Regions from separate parts of the Azohydromonas lata genome, predicted to be linked through region 2. Evidence: riboswitches for the same ligand, from Rfam matches in the RefSeq annotation. Region 2 holds a riboswitch; the other holds the start of a gene.

Region 1 (9,454 bases), on a different contig from region 2:
CCGCAACAGGCGCACATGCAGCTTTCGGTGCGCGCGCTGGACCGCGGCGTGCGCGCGCTGCTGCGCGAACGCATCCACGCGCTCGTGACGGCGCAGGCCGAGAGCTTGGGCGTGCGTGCCGACATCGACTACCGCAGCGGCTACACCGTGCTGGTCAACGACGCCGCGCAGACCGCGCTGGCGCGCGAGGTGGCGCTGGAGCTCGTGGGCGCCGACCAAGTGACGCTGCAGGGCCCGCAGCTCACGGGCAGCGAGGACTTCGCCTTCATGCTGGAGCGCGTGCCGGGCAGCTATCTGCTCATCGGCAACGGGCAGGGCGATGGGGACGGCGACGCCGCGCACGCCTGCATGGTCCACAACCCCGGCTACGACTTCAACGACGCCAACATCCCCATAGGCGCCGCCTACTGGGTGAAGCTGGCGCAGCGCTTCCTGGCCTAGCGCGCGGCAGCGGCGCTTTTCCCCTGCCGCGGCGTGCAGCCGCGGCCCCCTGAGCGACGACACCACGGCCCGCGGCCCAAGCGCCGCGTTGGGCGCAGCTTGGCCGTGCGCGCCGTCGCGCCCTCAACCCAGCAGCAACCCAGCAGCACACGCGGCATCCCAGCCGCACAAAAGCAAAAACGACAAGGAGACGACCCATGCACAAGAAAAGCCATCTCATCGCCGCCGCCGTCCTGGCCGGCTGCGCCACTTCCGCGCTGGCGCAATCCAGCGTCGCCGTGTTCGGCATCATGGACCTCTATGCCGAGTCGGCCCGCCTCAGCGGCGCGCCCTCGGTGTCCAAGGTCTCCAACGGCGGGCTGTCGCCCTCGCGCTGGGGACTGCGCGGCAGCGAGGCGCTGGGCGGCGGGCTCAAGGCGGCCTTCATCCTGGAAAGCGGCTTCGCCCCCGACACAGGCCTGTCGCTTCAGGGCGGCCGGCTCTTTGGCCGCCAGGCCTGGGTGTCGCTGGCTTCCGCCACGGCGGGCGAGATCCGCCTGGGCCGCCAGTACGCGCCCATGCACTACGCCATGGCGGGCAGCGACGTCGAGGGATTCGCCAACTTCTCGCCCGTGCTGGCCATGTACCTCAGCGGCGACCAGGGCCGGCAGGACAACCAGGTGAGCTACTGGTCGCCCACCTTGGGCGGGCTGTCGGCCGCGGTGGCCGTGGCTTTCGGTGAGCGCGCAACGGTGGCGCCCGGCGCGTCGGCCGTGTGGGTGCCGGCCGCGGGCACGGCGCGCAACAGCGTGGGCGGCCTGCTGCGATACCAGTCCGGCGCGCTGGACGCCAGCCTGGCCGTCCACCAGGGCGGGCAGAGCCTGGGCAGCGGCACGGCCAAGCAGCAGGCCTTCAACCTCGGCGCGGCCTGGCAGTTCAGCAGCTTCCTGGCCAGCGGCAACTACTGGGAGCACTGCAACGACCTGCCCGGCACCGCCGCCACGCCCCGCACGCGCGGCGCTGCGCTGGGCGTGCGCGTGCCCGCGGGCGCCTGGAGCTTCGTGGCGCAGGCCGGCTGGGTGCAGGACAACGGCCGCGCCTGGGCCACGGGCGCGGACAAGGCCACGGGCAGGAACACCTTCCTCAACGTCGGTCTGAACCACGCGCTGTCCAAGCGCACCGACGTCTACGTGCGTTGGGTGCGCGTGACGGACGACAACGGCGGCTTCAACGGCCGCGCCACCGCGGCGCTCAACGGCCTGTTCGGCCCGGGCAACGCGTTGGCGGCCGACGGCCATGCCGGTACACTGGCCGCGGGCGTGCGCCACATGTTCTGAGCGCACACCCTGGCCTTCTTCGTGAAGGCCATGACCCGATCGGGAGAGCTCCCGGCCCGGCCTTCAAGGCCTGGCTGGGGCGCCGAAGGAGCAACCGCCCCGGAATCTCTCAGGCATCCAGGACCGGTCGGGTTCTCACACACACTCTGAAGAGCTGCCGGAGATCGTCGCCCGGCACACCGAAGGAGCAAGCGGCCCCAGGCGGGCCGTGAATCTCTCAGGTTCCGAACAGAGGGGGCGCGCGTGGCATGGATTGGGCCGCGCCGCGCGCCTTGGACCCTCTGACGTTTGCTGGAACCTGTTCCCATGAAGACGATTGCAGTCATTGGCGGCGGCATCACCGGTGTCACCACGGCTTACGCGCTTGCGCGCCGCGGCCTTGATGTCACGCTGTTCGAGCGCCACCGCTACGCCGGGATGGAAACCTCGTTTGCCAACGGCGGCCAGCTCTCGGCCTCCAACGCCGAGGTGTGGACGCACTGGTCCACCATCCTCAAGGGCCTGAAGTGGATGCTGCGCAGCGACGCGCCGCTGCTGGTCCATCCGAAGCCGAGCTGGCACAAGCTGTCGTGGTTCGCGCAGTTCATCGCCAACATCCCGCACTACGAGCGCAACACCGTGGCCACGGCCGAGCTGGCCATCCGCGCGCGCGAGCACCTCTTCGGCTGGGCCGACGCCGAGGGCATTGACTTCGACCTCAAGCGCCAGGGCATCCTGCACATCTACCGCGACCGCAAGGGGTTCGAGCATGCGGCAAGCGTGTCGGCGCTGCTGGCGCGCGGCGGGTTGCCGCGCCGCGCGGTGACGCCGCAGGAGATGCGCGCCATCGAGCCCACGCTGGCCGGCCAGTACTACGGCGGCTTCTACACGGAGAGCGACTCCACGGGCGACATCCACAAGTTCACGCATGGCCTGTCGCTGGCCTGCACGCGCCGCGGCGTGCGCACGCTCTACGGCCAGGACGTGCGCGCGCTGCGCAGCGACGGCCAGGTCGCCACGGTGGAAGCCGGCCAGGGCGCGCAGCGCGAAGTGCACCGCTTCGACGCCGTGGTGGTGTGCGCCGGCGTGGCCAGCCGGGAGCTGGCGGCGCAGTTGGGCGACCGGGTGAACATCTATCCCGTCAAGGGCTACTCCATCACCGTGAGCTTGCTGGACGAGGCCAGCCGCGCCGGCGCGCCCACCGTGAGCCTGCTGGACGACGAGACCAAGCTCGTGACCAGCCGCTTGGGCGACGACCGCTTCCGCGTGGCCGGCACGGCGGAATTCGATGGTTTCAACCGCAACATCCGCGCCGACCGCATCAAGCCGCTGGTGGACTGGGTGCAGCAGTGCTTCCCCGGCGTGAGCACGCGCCAGGTGGTGCCCTGGGCCGGCCTGCGGCCCATGATGCCGGACCTCATGCCCCGCGTGGGCCGCGGCCGCCGCGCCAACGTCTTCTACAACACCGGCCACGGCCACCTGGGCTGGACGCTCTCCGCGGCCACGGCCGACCTGCTGGGCTCGTCGGTGGAGCAGGCGTTGGGCGCGCGCCAGGCGCTGCCGGCAGGGGCGCTGGCGGCTTGAGCGGCGGCTGAGACGACACGGCCTCCTACAGGTGTGCGTTGCTGTTTTTTTGGAATGGCCGTTCAGCGGGGCTGGGCCGCCGCCTTTTGCAGGTGGTCGATCAGCGCCCGCGTCACATGGCTCAGCTCCCCCGGCTCCCGCAGCACGATGGCCATCTGCCGCGTGGCCCAGGCCTCCTTGAGCTCCACGCTGCGCAGCCGCCCGGCGGCCACGTGCGGCGCCAGCACGCCCTGCGGCAGCAGCGTGATGCCCAGCCGCGTTTCCACCAAGCGGCACATGGCGTCGAAGCTGCTGACCTGGATGCGCTGCAAGAGTGCCCGCCCGCAGGCCTGCGCGCCTTGCTGCATCAGCGCCGAGAGGGAGCTCTCGGCATGCGGGCCGACGAAGGGATAGGCCAGCGCCTCCTCGAAGCGCACCGCCTTGCGCCGCGCCAGCGCATGGCCGTTGGGCACGCCCAGCACCAGGCGGTCGGTGCGGTAGGGCAGGGCGCTGAGGCCAGGCGCCGCCGTTGGGCCGGCAACGATGCCCAGGTCCGCGCTGCCGTCGGCCACGGCACGCGCAATGGCCTTGCCCGTGCGCTCCTCCAGCGAGATGTGCACGCCGGGGTGGCGGGAGAGAAAGCTTTCAAGCTCTTCCGGCAGGAACTGCGTCAGCGCCGAGGCCACGGCATGCAGCCGGATGTGGCCCTTCATGCCGCCGGCGTACTCGCCCAGCTCCTCGTCCATGCGCTGGACGAGCTGCAGCATCTGCCGCGCGTGGTGCAGCAGCGACTGCCCCGCGGGCGTGAGCGCCACGCCACGCGCCTGGCGTATGAGCAAGGGCGTGCGCGCCAGCTCCTCCAGCTCCGCGATGCGCTTGCTCACCGCCGACACGGCCAGGTGCTGCCGCTGCGCGGCGTGGGTGAGGTTGCCGCACTCGGCGACGGCGACGAAGAGCTCCAGGCTGGTGAGGTCGTGACGCATGGGCGCGAATCTGCCAGAACGCAGCCATGAAACGCTTTGGCCATGCTCGGCCGGCACGCGGCGGCACCATGGCGGGCATGAGCAAGAAGTCAGAAACGTCAAGGACTGACAGCGACATCGAGCAACTGCGCACCCAGATCGATGAGCTTCGTCTCGAAGTCGAAAAACACCGGCAAGCCGCCGCAGCACCCGGCCGCGGCCGTTCCAGGCGGGACAGGACCGCGCACGCCCTGTCCGCCCGCGAAGGGCTGTGGTACTTGGGCCGCTTCATGCTGGCCGGCACGGGCGTCGCCACCGCCCTGGTCCTGGCGCTGGGCCTCGTCGAGAAGATCTGACCCGGTTACAAACAAAAAAATCGGGCTCTGGGAGCCCGATTTTTGGGTTGAAGGGGTGAATTACAGGCGCGCCGTGCAGGCCGCGTAGGTGGACGGGCAGGTGGTGGTCAACCCGCCGGCGGCGTCCTTGGGGAAGGCCGAGGACTTGAAGAACTCCAGCACGCGCGGGTAGTCGTTGCCGAAGCGCGGGCGCGTCCAGAACATGTAGTTGGCCGCAAGCCGCGTGCGGCCGAAGGCGTAGAGCTCGCTGATCTTGGGCGGATTGGGCGCGCCGTGCTGCACGGTGGTGGCGTAGTTCTCGGGCTGCACCGACGGGCCTATGGCCACCTTGCCCTTGGCCAGGTCGTACAGCGGATAGATGTGGGTGTTGAGGTCGCGGTCTTCCAGGAAGATGTCCGGCCCGCCCAGTGCCACGCCGCTGCCGGCCATGCTCGTGACCAGCCCCGGCATGTAGGTCTTGGGGAAGTTGATGAACTGCATGACCACGGTGTTGGGGAAGGCCCGCTGCGTGGCCGCATCCACCTGCGCCAGGTTGTTGAAGTAGGCGCGCTTTTGTTCCGTGGTCAACGGCACCAGCGTCTGGCCCATGGCCGTTTCGTTGAAGGTGACGCCTTCGAGCGCGTTGTGGCGGTTCAGCCGCGCGCCCATGGCATTGCCCAGCGCGACGAGGCGGTCGCGCACCTTGGTGTTGTGCAGCGCCGCGTTCTGGCCGTAGCGCTCGGTGCTGCCAATGGCGTCGCGCGCGCCGATCACGATCTTGTAGGCGCCGCCCTCGTACTCCGGCGTCATCAGGTAGTCCGGCACGGCGCGGCCGCCGGGGCGGAACACCTTGGTGGCCACCATCACCCACAGCCGCTTGCCCGCGCCCTGCGCCAAGCTCAGGTCGCGCTCGATGCGGCTGAAGTCGTAGACGCCCTTGGCCGTCTCCAGTTGCGCCCACTCGTAGCGCAGGATCAGCCCCTTCACCTGCGGCAGCGCGCGTATCTCGGCCAGCGCCTTGAGGATGGTGCTTTCGTCGCGCAGCGGCAGCGAGACGTAGTGGCCGGGGTTCCACTTCACTCGCAGGTCGGCCGTGGCCGCGGCAGCGGCCGCAGCCAGGGCGTGCTCGGTGGGCTCGGCCAACTGCATTTGGCTGGTGAGGAAGGCGGCGGATTCCACGGCGTCGTCCTGCAGCTCCCAGGGGGCCACGCGCGGGGCCACATCGGCCATGGCGTCCGGCGCCGTGGGGGTGTTGTGGGCCTGCGCCACCGGCACGGCCTGCACGGCTTCCAGCGTGGCGGACGCCGCGGCGTCATGGCCGGCATCGCCGCCGCCGCCGCAGGCGGCCAACAGGGCGGACACGGCCAGCGAGACGGCAAGGGCCAGCCGCGTGGCAGAGAAATTGTGGGTGTTGTTCATGACCGGCAAACCATCGGCGGGGCGTCGCCGCAACGGCCTCCGGCACGCGCGCTTGTTCAGCGCTGGGCGTGCCCGGCGGCGGGATCAAGGAAAAGACGTTGCCGTTGTTGCGCGTGCTGCGCGGCTGCTGTTGTGAGCTTGTTTTTTGACGGCGTGCCCAGGACATCGGCGCGGAGCCGGGACGGTTGAATCACGGAAAACGTCAAAAAATGTGTACAAAGTAACCGGGCTGGCAACAGTTCGCGCGGGAGCGCCGCCTGCCGCCGGGCCGCAGGGGCCGTGCCGGACGGCCTAAGCTGCTCGCTCATGAATGTCCGCCTACACCGAATTCACCGATTTCCCCTGGCCCTGGCCACCGCGTCGGCGCTGCTGGCCGGCGGCGGCAGCGCCCAAGCCGCCGACGAGGAGGCGTCCGCCGCCCAAAGCCTGGCCCCCTGCGTGGACGCGCTGCGCAAGCGGCTGCCGGAGGCGCCGGATGTTTCGCCGCGCAGCTTCGAGCAGTACACGCGCACGGCGCAGGACTTGCGCCCGGTGATCGAGGCCGCCACCGCCTCGCAGCCGGAGTTCCAGATTCCCATCTGGGACTACCTCGCGCGCCGCGTGGACGCCGAGCGCATCGCCGACGGCCGCGCGCTGCTGGCGTCCCAGGCTGCGGCGCTGGCGGCCATCGCCCAGCGCCACGGCGTGGACGCCGCCACCAACGTGGCCGTGTTCGGCATAGAGACCGACTACGGCCGCGTGCAGGGCCGCTACCCGGTGGTGGACGCCACGCTCAGCCGCGCCTGCCTGAACCTGGACAGCGCCGAGCGGCGCCGCAATTTCTTCGCCGCGCTGTGGTTGCTGCAGGAGGGGCACGTGGTGCCCGAGACTTTCCTGGGCTCGTGGGCGGGCGCCTTCGGCCAGACGCAGTTCATGCCCGCCACCTTCAAGGCCTACATGGACAGCGCCACCGAGGGCGCGCGCCGCGTGGACATCGTGGGCAGCACGCCGGACGCGCTGGCCACCACGGCGCGCTTCCTGGCCGCGCTGGGCTGGCGCAGCGGCCTGCCCTGGGGCGTGGAGGTGAAGCTGCCCAACGCGGCGCTGGAGCGCTTCAACGCCCTGGAGAGCGGCCATCGCTGCCTGGAGCGCGGCCAGCCGCAGGGCCAGTGCCGCACGCTGGCGCAATGGGCGGCCGACGGTGTGCGGCGCGTCGACGGTGGCCCGCTGCTGGGCGAGGGCGGCGCGCCGGGTTGGGAGGCCGAGCTGCGCACCGCGCTGCTCATGCCCGCGGGCGCCGAGGGGCCGGCTTGGCTGGTGACGCCCAACTACCAGGCCATCTGGCGCTACAACCGCGCCGACTCCTACGGGCTGGCCATCGGCCTGCTGTCCGACGCGCTGCGCGGCGCGCCGCCGCCCCGCCGACCCTGGCCCACGGACGATCCGCTGCTCTCGCGCCGCGACCTGAAGGAGCTTCAGGCGCTGCTGCGTGCGCGCGGCCACTGCGAGGTGCAGCCGGACGGCCGCGACGGCCCGCGCACGACGGCCGCCATCCGCGCGGAAGAGATGCGGCTGGAGCTGCCGGACACGGGGCGGTCGGGCGGGCGCATCCTGGCGCGGCTGCGCGCTGAAGCGCCGGCGGCCAAGGAAGGCGCGTCGTCCTGCGCGGGCGGCGAGGCGGCTGCCTTACCCGCCGCGGCCGTGCCCGCCGCCGTGCAGGCGTCGGGGGCGGAGGTGCGCCGCTGACGGGGGCGCCGGCCGTCGGCCCGCGAGGGCCAGGGGCTTCAGCCGGCACCGTGGCGGCGCCGGCTGGAAGGCCAGGCCAGCCGCCTCAGGCTGCCGCCGGGCGCGAGCGCGGCGTCTTGCCCTGGGCCAGATCGGTGACGCTGCGCACGGCCTCGGTGGCCATGGCGGGCGCCTGTTTCAGCATGGTCTTCGAGGTCTGGTCCATGAAGCTCATGCTGGTCTGGCTCAGCTCGCTCCAGAACTCCAGCCAGTTCTTGAACAGGCCCATGACGAAGTCGCTGAAGGCGTTGGACATGAACAGGTTGCTGGCCGTGGCCGCCCCCTGGTCGGCCATCTTCTGGGCGGTGCCCAGCGTCTGCGACATGACCTCGGGCGAGGTCGAGAACTGCGCCCACAAATCCATGTTGGCGCGCGCCAGCTTGGTGTAGGGGCTCAGCAGGTTTTCAAAGGCTTCGGTGGGCATGGTGGGCTCCTGTGTCGAACGGATTCCGGATCAGGCTCGCCGATGGGGCCCCGGCTCTGGCTTGGCGAGCATGTGTTCGGCCACCTCAGCAGGCCCGGCGCATGGCGCCTGACCCGCGTGGTGGCCCCTTCGTCTCCTGTGCTGCCGGGGCAATCGTTTTTTGGATTTTGCTGCATTGCAGCAATTCGCGCGCCCTGGCGGACGCGGGCTTTCAGAACGAAACAACTTGCCCGTTGCCTGCGGCAGGGCCATCGTGCAAGCCGCTCACGGCCCAAGGCCGCTTGCCACGCCGCATGGCCAGCGAGAGGGCAAACATGCGGACATCGATGGCAAACTGGGCAGAATTCGAAGGACCTTCAGGTTTTCATATTCCGCAATCCATGCGGTGAAATCGCACGACGCCGGCCAAAAAGTTGTTGACGATATTGCAGCGCCTGTTGCAGACTGAAGGCATGCATCTCTTCGCCACCCTCGTCCTAAAGTCGGGTCTAGCACCCGGCCGGGGTTGGCGCGTGCCTGAGCGGTATTGAACTGCCGCTGTTCCAGGCGAACAGAATTTCCCCCAATCCCGGCCGCGTAACAGTCTCTTGAGATTTTAAGAGGACTGCAGGGAAATGCCGTCATTTTTTCCCGTACCGCCATCGGCGGTGTTCCAAATACGCGACTGCCCATGCTCTCCAACCCCGCTTCCCGTTACCGCCGTCCGCCTGCCGTTGATTTGCCGCAGCGCCAATGGCCGAACCGCCAAATTGAAAATGCGCCCGTCTGGCTTTCCACCGACCTGCGCGACGGCAACCAGGCCTTGTTCGAACCCATGAGCCGCGAGCGCAAGCTGGAGTTTTTCCATCACCTCGTGCGCACCGGCTTCAAGGAAATCGAGATCGGTTTTCCCGCGGCCTCTCAAATCGATTTTGATGTGGTCAGGCAGCTCGTGGAAAACGGCGAGATTCCCTCGGACGTCTGGCCCATGGCCATGACGCAGGCGCGGGAGGATTTGATTCAAAGAACCATCGCTTCCCTGGCCGGTGCCCGGCGGGCTATCGTCCACCTCTACAACGCCACGTCGCCGGTGTGGCGGCGCATCGTGTTCAACATGAGCGTGGCCGAGGTCATGCAATTCATTGAGCACCATGTGAGCCTGGTGAAGAAACTCACGGACCAGCACCCGGAAACGGAATGGGTATTGCAGTACAGCCCCGAGACTTTCTGCATGACGGAGCTGGAGGTTTCCCTGCAGGCGTGCAATACGGC
Region 2 (9,454 bases):
TTGGCCACCAGCGTCGGGATGCCGATGCCGAGGTTCACGTAGAAGCCGTCCTGCAGCTCGGTGGCGGCCTTGGCGGCCATCTGGTCTTGGGTCCAGGGCATGTCGTGTCTCCTTCAGGCGGCCGGACGGGTGGTGCGCTTTTCGATGCGCTTCTCGGGGGTGGCATTGAGCACCAGGCGGTGCACGTAGATGCCCGGCAGGTGCACGGCGTCCGGATCGAAGGCGCCGACTTCGACGATCTCCTCGACTTCCACCACGGTGATCTTGCCGGCCATGGCCGCGGCCGGGTTGAAGTTGCGCGCGGTGCGGCGGAACACCAGGTTGCCGCTCTTGTCGGCCTTCCAGGCCTTGACCAGCGACACCTCAGGGTTGAGCGCGCGCTCCATGATGTAGGTGTGCCCGTCGAACTCGCGCGTCTCCTTGCCCTCGGCCACCAGCGTGCCCACGCCGGTGCGGGTGAAGAAGGCCGGGATGCCCGCGCCGCCGGCACGCAGCTTTTCGGCCAGCGTGCCCTGCGGCGTGAATTCCAATTCCAGCTCGCCAGCCAGGTATTGGCGCTCGAACTCCTTGTTCTCGCCCACGTAGCTGGAAATCATCTTTTTGATCTGCCGGGTTTCCAGCAGTTGCCCCAGGCCAAAACCATCAACGCCGGCGTTGTTGGAAATGACGGTGAGATTCTTCACGCCCGTGTCGCGCAGTGCGGCGATCAGGGCTTCGGGAATGCCGCACAGGCCAAAGCCACCGACGGCCATGAGCTGGCCGTCCTTGACGATGCCCTTCAGCGCTTCTGCGGCGCTCGGGTAGAGCTTGTTCATCCGGGGTCTCCTACGTGGAACGGGCGCAATGTACTACTTAACGCATTAAGTAGTTGGTAAGTAGAATCGCCTAAAGCCAATTCCGGAGCCCTGACAAATGCAAATTCCCCTGCCGAATTCTTCCGAGTTGGCGCCACTGGACTACCGCACCGCATTCGACCTGGCGCCCATCGGCCTGGTGATTTCGCGCAACCGGCAGATGCTGGACTGCAACCGCCGCATGCTGGCCATGTTCGGCGCCGAGCGCGAGGAGCTCATAGGCTGCTCTTTCGAGGTGCTGTACCCGAGCATGGAAGAGTTCGAGCGCACGGGGCAGCGCATCGTGGCCAGCCTGGACGAGCAGGGCTGGTACGCCGACGAGCGGGTGATGAAGCGCGTGGGCGGCCCGCAGCGCAATGAGCTCTTCTGGTGCCATGTATCGGGCCGCGCCCTGGACCCGTCGCAGCCGCACGCCGCGGGCATCTGGAGCTTCGAAGACCTCTCGCCGCGCCGCCGCCTGGGCTGCGAGCTCACGGCACGCGAGCGCGAGATCGCCGCGCTGCTCATCGACGGCCTCACCAGCAAGCTCATAGGCCGCAAGCTCGACATCAGCCCGCGCACGGTGGACGTCTACCGTGCCCGCCTCATGCGCAAGTACGGCGCCTCCACCACGCCGGAGCTGGTGCACAAGCTGCTGTGCGCGTGAGCCATGAAAAACGCCGCCCCGGGGCGGCGTTTTTGGGCGGTGCGCGAAGGCGTCAATCCAGCAGCGCCCGCACCCATTGCGGCAACGGCACCGAGCGCTTGGTGTTCGAGTCGGCCCACACCACCTTGGCGCCGCCGCTGGCGGCGATGTCGCCGGGGCGGTCCGTGCGCTCCAGCGTGGTGTAGGTCTCGAAGCTGCTGCGCCCGGGCCTGGCGACGTAGAAGCGCGCCAGCAAGTCGCCCGGGTATTCGAGCTGCTGATGGAAGTTGCAGAAGGCGTTGACGATCACCGGGCCGCTGCCGTCCGGGTCCGGCGGCACGCCGTGCGACTGCAGCCAGTCCACGCGCACCATCTCCAGGTAGCGGAAATACACGGTGTTGTTGACATGGCCCATGGCGTCCATGTCGCCCCAGCGGATGGCAATCCGCGACTCGAACACCAGTCTTTTGTCTTCAGGCAGATCAAAGCGCATGCGGTCGTTCTTGGCTGTCGGCGTGCTTCAGGCGCTCAGGTGGTGGACTCGGAATTGAGCTGCGGGTCCATGCCCAGCTCGGCGGCCATGCGCAGCACCAGGGCGCGCAGCTCGGCCACCTCGGCGCGCAGCGCGGCGATCTCGTCGGCGCGCGCAGGCTTGGGAGCGGCCAGCTCTTCCGGCCCGGCCACGGGCAGCGAGGGCTCGCCGGTGAGCAGTTGCGCCCAGCGCGCCTCGCGGGCGCCCGCGGCGCGGGCCAAGCGCACCACGCGCGGCGGCGACTTCTCGGCCAACTCTTCCAGGAAGCCTTCCACCGACGAGGTGTCGGCAAAGCGGTGCAACCGCTCGCAGTTGGCGCGCAGCTCGGCGGCGGTTTGCGGGCCGCGCAGCAGCAGCGTGGCCAGCAGCGCCACCGCCGCGCCGGGCACGCCCAAGCCGCGGTTGGCGTTGTGGTCGTAGCGCGTGACGCGCGTGCCGCTGACCTCGTTGATCAGCGACAGCTCGCGCAGCCCTTCGATCGCCTCCAGCACGTCGGCCTCGGTGAGGTTCATCACCGGGTCGCGCGCGGTCTTCTGGTTGCAGCCGGCCAGCAGCGCGTTGAGCGACAGCGGGTAGGTGTCGGGGACGGTCGCCTGCTTCTCCACCAGCACGGCCAGCACGCGCCCTTGCGCGTGAGTCAGGTCGCGCATGGCGGTCACCAGACGCCGAAGCCGTCGTCGGCGGAGATGACGGCGCCGTTGATGAAGTGGCTCTCGTTGGCGCAGAGCATCATGAGCACGGAGTCCAGGTCCTGCGGCCGGCCTATGCGCTTGCGCGGCGTCATCTTCACCAGGTCCTGCGCGGTGGCGCGGGTCCACTCGTGGTGGTTCTGCTCGGTGTCGATGTAGCCGGGGCAAATCGCGTTGACGTTGATGCCGTAACTGCCCCACTCCAGCGCCATGGCACGCGTCATGTAGATCAGCCCGGCCTTGCTCATGCCGAAGGCGCCGGCCTCGGCCTGGACGCGCTGCGCGGCCATGGCCGCGATGTTGACGATGCGCCCACCGGTGAAGGTGCCGGGCAGGGCACCCTGGGCGCGGCCGATCATGCGCTTGGCCACTTCCTGTGCCATGAAGAATGCACCGCGCAGGTTGCACTTCATGACGTAGTCGTAATCCTCGGGCGTGACTTCCAGCAGCTTTTGCTGGGCGTTGACGCCCGCGTTGTTGACGAGGATGTCGATGGCGCCCATCTCCGTCTCGGCGTGGGCGACCGCGGCGCGGATGCTGTCGGGGTCGGTCACGTCCAGGCCCACGACGTGGGCATCGCCGCCTTCGGCCTCGATCTCGGCGCGCAGCGTCTTGAGCTTTTCCACGCGCCGCGCCGACAGCACCACACCCGCGCCGGCACGCGCCAGCACACGAGCGAATTGCGCACCCAAGCCACCGGAGGCGCCGGTGACGAAGGCCACGCGGCCCGATAAATCGATTTGGTAACTCATGAGGCAGCAGCCTCCTCGTCTGCATGCAAGAGGGGGCGGCCAAGATAGCACGCCCGGCCAGGGTTCCCGGCGCTGGCGGGTGCCGATTGCGCCGGGCCGGCGCAGCCGCTCCTGATGCGCAAAGGGTGTAGCCGCCGACTTAAGATGGCGGGTTTTTCCAGCACAACACAACATTCGATGACGCCGCAGCAACTGCTTGAACAGTACGGTCCGCGCGAGTCCATGGACTACGACGTGGTGATCGTCGGCGCCGGCCCCGCGGGCCTGGCCACCGCCATACGCCTGAAGCAACTGGCTGCCGCGGCGAATGCTGAGGTGTCGGTGGTGGTGCTGGAAAAGGGCTCGGAGCCCGGGGCGCACATCCTCTCCGGCGCGATCATGGACCCCATCGCGCTGACCGAGCTCATCCCGGACTGGAAAGAAAAAGGCGCGCCGCTCAAGCAGCCCGTCACCGAGGACGAGTTCCTTTTCCTCTCCGAAGCCGGCCACAAGGCCACCCCGCACAAGTTCCTGCCGGACTGCTTCAAGAACCACGGCAACTACATCGTCAGCCTGGGCGAAGTGGTGCGCTGGCTGGCCGAACAGGCGGAAGGCCTGGGCGTGGAAATCTTCCCCGGCTTCGCCGCCGCCGAGGTGCTCTACGCCGAGGATGGCCACGTGCGCGGCATCGCCACGGGCAACATGGGCATAGGCAAGGACGGCGAGCCCACGGACAACTTCCAATTGGGCATGGAGCTGCTGGGCAAATACACGGTCTTTGCCGAGGGCTCGCGCGGCCACCTGGGCAAGCAGCTCATAGAGCGCTTCTCGCTGGGCGCCGGCAAGAACCCGCAAAGCTACGGCATAGGCCTGAAAGAGCTGTGGGAAGTGCCCGCAGCCAATCACAAGCCCGGCCTGGTGGTGCACACCGCGGGCTGGCCGCTGCAGCCCGACACCTACGGCGGCTCCTTCATCTACCACGCGGCCGACAACAGAATAGCCATCGGCTTCGTGGTCGGCCTGGACTACCAGAACCCCTGGCTGTCGCCCTTCGAGGAATTCCAGCGCTTCAAGACGCACCCGGAAGTGCGCAAGCACCTGGAGGGCGGGCGGCGGCTGTCCTACGGCGCGCGCGCCATCACCGCGGGCGGGCTGTTGTCGCTGCCCAAGACCGTGTTCCCCGGCGGCGCGCTGGTGGGCTGCGACGCGGGTTTCCTGAACGCCAGCCGCATCAAGGGCAGCCATGCGGCGATCAAGACCGGCATGCTGTGCGCCGAAAGCGCCTTCGAGGCGCTGCAGGCGGGCAGGAGCGGCGACGAGCTGGCGGCCTACCCCGAAGCCTTCGAGAAGAGCTGGCTGTTCACCGAGCTGCAGCAGGCCAAGAACTTCAAGCAGTGGTTCAAGAAGGGCCGCTCCACCGCCACGCTCATGACCGGCGTGGAGCAGTGGCTGCTGCCCAAGCTGGGCATGAAGAACCCGCCCTGGACCCTGCAGCGCAAGCTGCCCGACCACGTCAACCTGCGCCCGGCAGCCGACTTCCAGAAGATCGAGTACCCCAAGCCGGACGGCAAGCTGACCTTCGACCGGCTCTCCTCGGTGTTCGTGAGCAACACCAACCACGAGGAGAACCAGCCCGCGCACCTCACGCTCAAGGACGCGACGGTGCCCGTGCGCATCAACCTGCCGAAGTTCGCCGGGCCGGAAAGCCGCTACTGCCCCGCGGGCGTGTACGAATTCGTGGCGGCCGAGGGCGGCGGCGAGCGCTTGCAGATCAACGCCCAGAACTGCGTGCACTGCAAGACCTGCGACATCAAGGACCCGACGCAGAACATCGTCTGGGTCACGCCCGAAGGGGGCGGCGGGCCCAACTACGTGGGCATGTGACGAGCACGTGAGCGTGGCAGCCGCCGCGCTCCGGCCACCGGGGGCGGTTGTCGCAAGACGCCAGCCCCTTTGTCTTTTTGCGACAGCCCCGGCCGCGGCGCGGGGGCACGCTGATACACTTCGGCCCGCCAGGAGAGAGCCCCTTGAACGTGGGGCCGCCGAAGGCGCAGGGGTTCAATTTGGCCCCGAACGCTCAGGCAAAAGGACTGGCAAGCGCTCCGTCACCGGAGCGACACCTCACTGGAGAGAGACTGCGCCCGCTACGGGGCTTGCAGTCCACCGAAGGGGCAAGCGCAGTGGCATCCTCGAAACAAGGGGCCCTCGCCAATCTCTCAGGTAAAGCGGACAGCGGGGGCAACCAGCACCACCCTCACCGGTGGAAGCCCGCCCTTGGGAGACCTGCCATGACCGCTCCGACCGCCGCCACGCCCGCCGACGCCTCGTCCACCCCCGCCCTGCAGCGCACGCCGCTGCACGCGCTGCACCTGGAGCTGGGCGCGCGCATGGTGCCCTTCGCCGGCTACGAGATGCCGGTGAGCTACCCGGCGGGCATCCTGGCCGAGCACCGGCATTGCCGCGAGGCGGCGGCGCTCTTCGACGTCTCGCACATGGGCCAAGTGCGGCTGGTGGGCGACGACGCGGCGCTGGCGCTGGAATCGCTGGTGCCCGTGGACGTGCTGGACCTGCCCGTGGGCCGCCAGCGCTACGGCTTCTTCACCAACACGGCCGGCGGCATCCTGGACGACCTGATGGTCGCGCGCCGCCCCAGTGACCTGTTCATGGTCATCAACGCCAGCCGCAAGGACCACGACCTGCAGCTCATGCGCACGCAGATCGGCCACCGCTGCCAGGTCATCTCCATGCCCGAGCGTGCGCTGCTGGCGCTGCAAGGTCCGCTGGCCGTGCAGGCCCTGGCCAAGCTGGACGCGGGCGTGGCGGCGCTGACCTTCATGGGTACGGGCACGTTCACGCTGGCGGGCGCCGAATGTTTCATTAGCCGCAGCGGTTACACGGGTGAGGACGGTTTCGAAATCTCCGTGCCGGCCGAAGCCGCCGAGGCGCTGGCCAAGGCGCTGCTGGCCATGCAGGAAGTGAAACCCGCCGGCCTGGGCGCGCGCGACACGCTGCGCCTGGAAGCGGGCCTGTGCCTCTACGGCCACGACATCGACGAGGACACCACTCCCGTCGAAGCCGCCCTCACCTGGGCCATCCAGAAGGTGCGCCGCGCGGGTGGCGCGCGGGCCGGCGGCTACCCCGGCAGCGCGGCCATCGAGGCGCAGCTTGCCAACGGCGCGCCGCGCAAGCGCGTGGGCCTGCTGGGCCTGGAACGCGCCCCGGTGCGCGAGGGCGCGCCCGTGCTCAACGCCCAGGGCGAGCGCGTGGGCAAGGTCACCAGCGGCACGCTGTCGCCGCAGCTCGGCAAGCCCATCGCCATGGCCTATGTGGACAAGGCCTGCGCCGTGCCGGACGCCGAGATCTCGGCCGAAGTGCGCCTGAAGCCGCAGCCCATGCGCGTGGTGGCCATGCCCTTCACGCCGCACCGCTACCACCGCGGCTGACACGCCCGTCCTCCCCACGCGCCGGCCACCGAGGACGTTCCAGGCCAGCCGGCGCGTACCGCCTTTCACCGTTTCGTTTTTCAACCCGGCGCCCAACAGTGCGCCGCCCCGTCCAGGAGAGTCGCCCATGACCACCAAGTACACGCCCGACCACGAGTGGATCAACATCGAGGACCACGATGCCGCCGTGGTGGGCATCACGCACCACGCGCAGGACGCGCTGGGCGACGTGGTGTTCGTCGATCTGCCTGAAGTCGGCAAGACCTTCGCCAAGGGCGACGTCGCGGGCGTGGTGGAGTCCGTCAAGGCCGCCGCCGACATCTACATGCCCGTGAGCGGCGAGATCGTCGAGGTCAACGAGGAGCTGCGCAACCAGCCCGACCTGGCCAACTCCGACCCGCTGGGCAACGGCTGGTTCTTCAAGGTGCGCATCACCAACATGGCCGAGTTCGACGACCTGATGGACCCGCCGGCCTACGACGCGCTGCTCAAGGCCGAGTGATCCCCCAGGCCGGCGCTGGCGCCTCACCAGGCGCGCCCCGGCCGCCGCGCGGCAAGCCTCTTGCCGCGCTGAAAACGCAGTTCCCGCGGCGCCCGCCTTTCCTCCCGCGTCCGCATCCCTACCCCTCTTGTGCCCTCCGCGACCATGCCTGCTACCTTCCCTTCGCTGGCCGAGCTCGAAAACACGTCCGAATTCGTTTTCCGCCACATCGGCCCGGAGCCGCATGAACAGGAGCGGATGCTGTCGGTGATCGGCGCCGCTTCGCGCCGCGCGCTGGTCGAGGCCGTGATGCCGCGCAACATCGCCCGCGGCAAGCCCATGGCGCTGCCCGCGCCGGCCACCGAGGCGCAGGCGCTGCTGGAGCTGCGCGACATCGCCTCGCGCAACCGCGTCCTCAAGAGCTTCATCGGCCAGGGCTACCACGGCACGCTCACGCCCACGGTCATCCTGCGCAACGTGCTGGAGAACCCGTCCTGGTACACGGCCTACACGCCCTACCAGGCCGAAATCTCGCAGGGCCGCATGGAGGCGCTGCTGAACTTCCAGACGATGATCACGGACCTCACGGCCCTGGACATCGCCAACTCGTCCATGCTGGACGAGGCCACCGCCGCCGCCGAGGCCATGACGCTGGCCATGCGCGTGGGCAAGAGCAAGAGCACGCGCTGCTTCGTCGCCGACGACGTGCTGCCGCAGACGCTGCAGGTCATGCAGACCCGCGCCCAGCCGCTGGGCATCGAGATCGTCACCGGCCCGGCCGAATCCGCCGGCGAGCACGACTGCTTCGCCGCCCTCTTCCAATACCCCGGCGTCACCGGCCGCGTGCGTGACCTGAAGCCGCTGGCCGACGCCGTGCACGCCCGCGGCGGCCAGGTCATCGTCGCCGCCGACCTGCTGGCGCTGACGCTGCTGAAGGCGCCGGGCGACCTGGGCGCCGACATCGCCGTGGGCAGCACGCAGCGCTTTGGCATGCCCATGGGCTGCGGCGGCCCGCACGCCGCCTACATGGCCACGCGCGACGCGGCCAAGCGCTCCATGCCCGGCCGCCTGGTGGGCGTGAGCGTGGACGCCCAGGGCGCCCCCGCGCTGCGCCTGGCGCTGCAGACGCGCGAGCAGCACATCCGCCGCGAGAAGGCCACCTCCAACATCTGCACCGCGCAGGTGCTGCCCGCCGTGGTGGCGAGCATGTACACCGTCTACCACGGCCCCGAGGGCTTGAAGCGCATCGCGCGCCGCGTGGCGGCCTACACCGGCATCCTGGCCGCGGGCCTCAAGCAACTGGGCTTCGCGCTCGGCAACGAAGAGGCTTTCGACACCCTGCACGTGCTCACGGGCGAGCGCACCGCCGGGCTGCTGGCCGCCGCCGAGGCCGCGGGCATGAACCTGCGCCGCGCCAGCGCCGACTCGCTGGGCATCACGCTGGACGAGACCACCACCCGCGCCGAGCTGCAGGCGCTGTGGAAGGTGTTCGCGGGCGAACAACCCGTGCCCACCTTTGCCGACTTGGAGCGCAGCGCCCCGCTGCTGCCCGCGGCGCTGGCGCGCGAGAGCGCCTTCCTGACGCACCCGGTGTTCAACACCCACCACAGCGAGACCGAAATGCTGCGCTACCTGCGCGGCCTGTCGGACAAGGACCTGGCGCTGGACCGCAGCATGATCCCGCTGGGCTCCTGCACCATGAAGCTCAACGCCACCAGCGAGATGATTCCCATCACCTGGCCGGCCTTCGCCCACGTGCACCCCTTCGCGCCGGCCGACCAGCTCGAAGGCTACAAGCTGCTGGACGAGCAACTGCGCGAGTGGCTGTGCCAGGCCACGGGCTACGCCGGCATCAGCCTGCAGCCCAACGCCGGCTCGCAAGGCGAGTACGCCGGGCTGCTGGCCATCCAGGCCTGGCACGCCTCGCGCGGCCAGAGCCACCGCGACGTCTGCCTGATCCCCGAATCCGCCCACGGCACCAACCCGGCCAGCGCCGGCATGGTCAACATGAAGGTGGTGGTCGTGAAGTGCGACGCCATGGGCAACGTGGACCTGGCCGACCTGCGCGCCAAGTGCGAAGCGAACTCGCAGAAGCTCGC

What was found. Region 2 has a riboswitch for glycine ahead of gcvT (glycine cleavage system aminomethyltransferase GcvT). Riboswitches for the same ligand answer to the same signal wherever they lie in the genome.
Region 1: linked by a shared signal. The riboswitch ahead of SM757_RS12520 (D-amino acid dehydrogenase) and the one ahead of gcvT (glycine cleavage system aminomethyltransferase GcvT) in region 2 are both predicted to bind glycine.

The regions. Positions count from the first base shown of each region.
Region 1 covers NZ_JAXOJX010000018.1:17,689-27,142, forward strand. The annotation lists gene SM757_RS12510 (M20 aminoacylase family protein) at 1-441, shown strand, start outside; gene SM757_RS12515 (porin) at 639-1,757, shown strand; glycine riboswitch at 1,788-1,893, shown strand; glycine riboswitch at 1,894-1,999, shown strand; gene SM757_RS12520 (D-amino acid dehydrogenase) at 2,064-3,320, shown strand; gene SM757_RS12525 (LysR substrate-binding domain-containing protein) at 3,383-4,282, opposite strand; gene SM757_RS12530 (hypothetical protein) at 4,360-4,617, shown strand; gene SM757_RS12535 (hypothetical protein) at 4,678-6,015, opposite strand; gene SM757_RS12540 (hypothetical protein) at 6,072-6,323, opposite strand; gene SM757_RS12545 (lytic murein transglycosylase) at 6,322-7,740, shown strand; gene SM757_RS12550 (hypothetical protein) at 7,826-8,203, opposite strand; gene SM757_RS12555 (2-isopropylmalate synthase) at 8,874-9,454, shown strand, end outside.
Region 2 covers NZ_JAXOJX010000010.1:112,023-121,476, reverse strand. The annotation lists gene SM757_RS08895 (3-oxoacid CoA-transferase subunit B) at 1-101, opposite strand, end outside; gene SM757_RS08890 (CoA transferase subunit A) at 114-815, opposite strand; gene SM757_RS08885 (LuxR C-terminal-related transcriptional regulator) at 913-1,500, shown strand; gene SM757_RS08880 (acyl-CoA thioesterase) at 1,553-1,972, opposite strand; gene SM757_RS08875 (YceH family protein) at 2,008-2,661, opposite strand; gene SM757_RS08870 (SDR family oxidoreductase) at 2,667-3,452, opposite strand; gene SM757_RS08865 (electron transfer flavoprotein-ubiquinone oxidoreductase) at 3,630-5,315, shown strand; glycine riboswitch at 5,435-5,534, shown strand; glycine riboswitch at 5,546-5,674, shown strand; gene gcvT (glycine cleavage system aminomethyltransferase GcvT) at 5,720-6,874, shown strand; gene gcvH (glycine cleavage system protein GcvH) at 7,002-7,376, shown strand; gene gcvP (aminomethyl-transferring glycine dehydrogenase) at 7,521-9,454, shown strand, end outside.